DNA from 2 places in the Pseudoduganella sp. RAF53_2 genome. Region 1 is predicted to be linked to the other one. Evidence: riboswitches for the same ligand, from Rfam matches in the RefSeq annotation. Region 1 holds a riboswitch; the other holds the start of a gene.

What was found. Region 1 has a riboswitch for cyclic di-GMP ahead of AB4Z11_RS14470 (S8 family serine peptidase). Riboswitches for the same ligand answer to the same signal wherever they lie in the genome.
Region 2: linked by a shared signal. The riboswitch ahead of AB4Z11_RS04715 (S8 family serine peptidase) and the one ahead of AB4Z11_RS14470 (S8 family serine peptidase) in region 1 are both predicted to bind cyclic di-GMP.

The regions. Positions count from the first base shown of each region.
Region 1 is NZ_JBFRDW010000217.1:44-3,463, reverse strand. It holds gene AB4Z11_RS14475 (S8 family serine peptidase) at 1-1,654, shown strand, start outside; cyclic di-GMP riboswitch class I at 1,917-2,008, shown strand; partial or broken gene AB4Z11_RS14470 (S8 family serine peptidase) at 2,109-3,420, shown strand, end outside.
Region 2 is NZ_JBFRDW010000045.1:2,445-4,924, forward strand. It holds gene AB4Z11_RS04710 (DUF2863 family protein) at 1-447, shown strand, start outside; cyclic di-GMP riboswitch class I at 660-747, shown strand; gene AB4Z11_RS04715 (S8 family serine peptidase) at 855-2,480, shown strand, end outside.

The DNA.
Region 1 (3,420 bases):
TGAACCGCGCGCCGGCCTCACCGCCGACGAGTTCGCCAACATTCTGAAAGTTCATGGCGGTAAAGCGCGCAAGCTGGGCCAGAGCAACCTGCACATCGTTGACCTGCCGGCCAATGCCTCCGAAAAAGCCGTCGTGGCACTGCTGAAAAAGCACCCAAGCCTGAAGTTCGCTGAACTGGATCAGCGCGTGCCTGTTACCGCGACCACTAACGACCCCTACCTGGGCAGCGAATGGCACATCAGCAAAATCGGCGCTGACACCGCCTGGGACACTACCCAGGGTGCCGGCGTGACCATCGCCATCCTGGATTCCGGCGTGGACGCCGTCCCTGACCTGGCTGCCAATATGGTTGCCGGTTACAACATCTACGACAACAACACCAACACCGCCGACGTCTGCGGCCACGGCACCAAGGTCGCCGGCGCAGCGGCTGCGACCTCCAACAACGGCGCCGGCGTTGCTGGCGTTGCGGGCCAAGCCAAGATCATGCCGGTCCGTATCGCTTACGTTGACCCGACCTACGGCTGCTACGCTTACTTCTCGACCATCGCCAGCGGCATCACCTGGGCGGCCGACCACGGCGCCCGTATCGCCAACGTCAGCTACGCTGCTCTGCCAACCAGCTCGGCCATCATCAGCGCGTCGAACTACATGAAGAGCAAGGGCGGCCTGGTGTTCGTCTCCGCCGGCAACTACGCCAAGGATGATGGCTACACCCCGACCGATTCCATGATCGCCGTGTCTGCCACCGACAGCAATGACGCTCTGGCCAGCTTCTCCAGCTTCGGCGCTTACGTTAATCTGTCCGCGCCAGGCTCCGGCATCTACACCACCGCCCAAGGCGGTGCCTACGGCGCCGTGAACGGCACCTCGTTCTCGGCCCCGATCGCAGCTGCCGTGGCAGCACTGATGATGTCGGCCAACCCGACCCTGAGCAACAGCAAGGTGGAAAGCCTGCTGTACTCTACCGCAACCGATCTGGGCGCGGCCGGCAAAGATCCTTACTTCGGTTACGGCCGCGTGAACGCCGCGGCGGCTGTCGCTGCGGCCGCATCTAGCGCCCCGGCACCCGACACTACTGCTCCGACCGTGGCAATCACCTCGCCTTCCGCTAACGGCACCGTTTCCGGCAGCGTGATCGTCAGCGTCAACGCGGCCGACAATGTTGGTGTGGCCCGTGTCGATCTCAAAGTCAACAACACTGTGGTCGCCTCGGATACCGCCGGCCCGTTCAGCTTCTCCTGGAACTCGACTGGCGCCGCAAACGGTATGAACACCCTGGTTGCTGTCGCTTATGATGCCGCAGGCAATGTGGCTTCCTCCACCCCGGTTTCGGTCAACGTGTCGAACAGCGTGACCCCGCCGGTTGCTGACACCACCGCTCCGGCCCTGGCCATCACCAATCCGACCAACGGCGGCACCGTGACCGGCAACGTCAACATTACCCTGAGCTCTTCGGACAACAGCGGCGCGGCCGGCATCTCGATGTCTCTGTATATCGACGGCGCATTGAAGGCCAGCGGCAGCGGCGCAAGCATGTCTTACAGCTGGAACGCCAAGAAAGCCACTGCCGGCAATCACGTGATCCAAGCCGTCGCCAAGGATAAAGCGGGCAATACCACCAATACCCAGGTGCAAGTTACCAGCCGCTAAATCAACAGTAATTAATAATATTAAAAGCCGGGCTTATTGCCCGGTTTTTATTTATCTGTACTATATATTATTATTGTCACTTGCATCAGAATAGTTGCTGCGCATAATTGACGTAAGTCATTGTATACGTTCAATCTTTCGATCAGTTAAAATTACGCAAACCAACTTTGCATAGTGTTCAGACTAATGTGCAACAACAGAAAACTTAATTAAAGATAGCGATTGCTTACCCGCAATTCGTCAATTAAGATCTGACGCAGAAATCTGACAAAGGCACACCACGCGAAAGCATGGGTCGCAAAGTCTACGGTCTAAAGGGATTTTTTAAATCTCTATGACGGCAGGACTGCCAGATACAGCTCTTCGGCTGAGCCGAGTGCTGTCTTCTTCGCACTGGTCACGAGACCAGTTGGCAGTCCGCTTTTCTGAAACTTTGAAAACTGGACTTCCATCTATGAAGAACCGCTCCACCGCAGCCCGCCTCTCCAATACTTCCCTCACCGTATTCGCAGTTGCCGCCGCGCTCCTCGCAATGGCGCCTGCTGCCCGCGCCGACAAACCGGCCGCGGAACAATTCGCCCGCGGCCGCATCCTGGTTGAACCACGTGCCGGCTTGACCGACGAAAATTTCGATAAAGTGTTGAAGACCCACGGCGGCGGCAAGAAGCGCAAGCTGGGTCAGAGCAATCTGCACCTGGTTGACACTGCTGCCGGCTCCGAGCAGCAGGTTGTCGATGCCCTGAAAAACGACCCTAACTTCAAATACGCCGAGCTGGACAAGCGCGTTGAACCGACCACCACCACCAATGACCCGTACCTGGGCAGCGAGTGGCACATCAGCAAGATCGGCGCCGACGCGGCCTGGGATAAAGCCCAGGGCGCAGGCGTGACCATCGCGATTCTGGACTCCGGCGTCGACCCGGTTCCCGACCTGGCTTCGCACATGGTGCCTGGCTATAACATCTACGACAACAACACCAATACCGCCGACGTCTGCGGTCACGGCACCAAAGTCGCCGGCGCTGCCGCCGCTGCCATGAACAATGGCACGGGTGTGGCCGGTGTCGCCGGCCAGGCCAAGATCATGCCGGTGCGTATCGCTTACGTCGATCCGACCTACGGCTGCTACGCCTACTTCTCGACCATTGCCAGCGGCATTACCTGGGCGGCCGACCATGGCGCCCGCGTGGTGAACGTCAGCTACGCTGCCATGCCGACCAGCTCGGCCGTGATCAGCGCTGCCAACTACCTGAAGAGCAAGGGCGGCCTGCTGTTCGTCTCCGCCGGTAACTACAACCGCGACGAAGGCTACACCCCGACCACCAGCATGATCGCTGTGTCCGCGACCGACAGCACCGACGCCCGCGCCAGCTTCTCCAGCTACGGCAACTTCGTCTCGCTGGCCGCGCCAGGTGCAGGCATTTACACCACCGCACAAGACGGCACCTATGGCGCGGTGAACGGCACCTCGTTCTCCTCCCCGGTTGCCGCCGGTGTGGCAGCGCTGGTGATGTCCGCCAACCCATCGCTGAGCAACAGCAAGGTCGAAAGCATCCTGTACTCCACCGCGGTTGACCTGGGCACCGCCGGCCGCGATCCGCAATTCGGCTACGGCCGTGTGAACGCTGCGGCTGCAGTGGCAGCCGCCGCAGGCAGCGCAACGACGCCACCTCCAGCTGACACCACTGCGCCTACCGTGGCAATTGCCGCGCCGCTGGCTAGCAGTACGGTTTCCGGTTCTGTCGCCGTCAACGTGAACGCCAGCG
Region 2 (2,480 bases), on a different contig from region 1:
ATCCGCGCTGCGGTGCATTATCTGACGCATTCGCTGTCCTGCGAGCCAAACGAACTGCGCGCGGTGATTGCGGGCTTCGGCGACGAATCCGCGCCGGACGGCCAGATCGACGAATACCGCGTGGCGTTCACCCGCCGCAGCGACAGCGACGTGATCTACGGCGTGGTGTGGCCGCTGTATGGCCAGGAAGACGAAGAAGGCACGCCGCCGGAAGGCCCGATTACCGCCGGCCACCTGACCGCCATGCTGAAGCCGCGTACGCCGGTGGAAGAAATCATCGAGCACCTGAACGAGGCTGGCGTTTCGCAGGTGAAGAAGCTGGGCGAAAAATACGTCGCTGAGTACTGCGACGACTGCGGCGCTCCCCTGTTTGCCGATCCCTCCGGCGAACTGGTCCACGCCGAGATGCCGGAAGACGCCCCCACCGGCACCGAGCACTTCCACTGACCGCAATGGGGCCGGACCCTATTTAGCCAAAGCTAGATGGGGTCCCTCCCTATTTCTCGCCTATTTCTTGCCTAATTCGCGCCTATTTCGCACCATTTAGCCTTCTGCCATCTAGTTTCAACCCCGTCCAGACACATCCGCAACACCCGCGCGCACGATTGAGAATTCGTTTGCGGCAGGTCGCCGAGTTCGTTACCATCGCGTTTCAATAAATCTGTAAAAAGCAAACCGCGTGTGAGCGCGGGACGCAAAGTCAACGGTCAAGAGGCCAAGGCCCTCTGCGACGGCAGGACTGCCAGACTCGTCAACCCCGGGCCCATCCCGGTGGTGAGCTCTTCACACCGGTCGCCCGACCGGCGGGCAGTCCGCTTTTCGGTAATTTTTTGAAAACTGGACTTAACTACCCAATGAAGAAGCACAGCATTTCCCTCCTCGCAATGACCGCGGCCATGGCCGCCATGATTCCCGCAGCCTATGCTGCCCACAACGCAACGGACGACGCGCCTGAAGGCGAATATGCGCGCGGCCGCATCCTGGTCGAACCGCGCGAAGGCCTGAGTACGGCCAATTTTGACGAAGCCCTGCGCCCGCACGGCGGCAAGCGCCGCAAGATGGGTCAAAGTAATATCCACATCGTCGACCTGCCCGGCAACGGCAATGAAAAGTCGGTCGTGGCTGAACTGCGCAAGAACCCGAACTTCAAGTACGTGGAAGTGGACCGCCGCGTGAAGCTGAGCGCGGTCACCAATGACCCTTACCTGGGCAGCGAATGGCATATCAGCAAAATCGGCGCCAACACTGCCTGGGATAAAGCCCAGGGCGCAGGCGTCACCATTGCCATTCTGGACAGCGGCGTGGACAGCACCCACCCCGACCTGGCGCCGCACATCGTCCCCGGCTGGAACGTGTACAGCAATAACGCCGACACCAGCGACGTGTGCGGCCACGGCACCGCGGTCGCCGGCACCGCTGCCGCGGCCATGAACAATGGCGCGGGCGTCGCTGGCGTGGCCGGTAACGCGAAGATCATGCCGATCCGTATCGCCTACAAGGACGCCGCCACCAACTCCTGCTACGCCTACTACTCGACCATGGCCAGCGCCGTGACCTATGCGGCCGACCATGGCGCGCGCGTGGTGAACATCAGCTACGCCAGCGTTCCCGCCAGCGCCGCTGTGCAGAGCGCCGCACAATACCTGAAGAGCAAGGGCGGCCTGCTGTTCGTCTCGGCCGGTAACAGCAACCGCGATGAAGGCTTCACGCCGACCACCACCATGATCGCCGTGTCGGCCACCGACAGCACCGACAGCCGCTCCAGCTTCTCCAGCTACGGCAGCTTCGTTTCACTGTCCGCGCCAGGTTCGAGCATCTACACCACCGTAGCGGGCGGCGGCTACGGCGGCTGGAACGGCACGTCTTTCGCCAGCCCGGTGGCAGCCGGTGTGGCAGCGCTGATGATGTCGGCCAATCCATCGCTGGACCCGGCCAAGATCGAAAGCCTGATGTATTCCACCGCTGTCGATCTGGGCACGCCAGGCCGCGACATCTACTACGGTTACGGCCGCGTGAATGCCGCCGCTGCGGTGGATGCCGCGATTGCAGCGTCCACTCCGAAGGACACCACCGCGCCGACCGTGGCAATTGCTTCGCCAGCCGCCAGCAGCACCGTGTTCGGCACCGTTGCTATCAACGTGAACGCGGCTGACAACGTCGGCGTGTCGCGCGTTGAACTGAAGGTGAACAACACCGTGGTTGCCACCGACAGCGCAGCGCCTTTCGCCTTCTCCTGGGATTCCAAAGGTGTAGTGAACGGCATGGCCTCGCTGATCGCGGTCGCCTACGACGCGGCAGGCAATGTGGCATCGTCCGCGCCAGTCTCGGTGAACGTGGCCAACGTGGTTGCGGCTCCGGTGAAGGACACCATCAAGCCGGTGGTCACCATCAGCAATCCGGTGGCGGGCAAAGTGACTGGCCTGGTCAACGTGAAGATCGATGCCTCCGACAACAGCGGCCCGGCAGGTCTGACCCTGGCG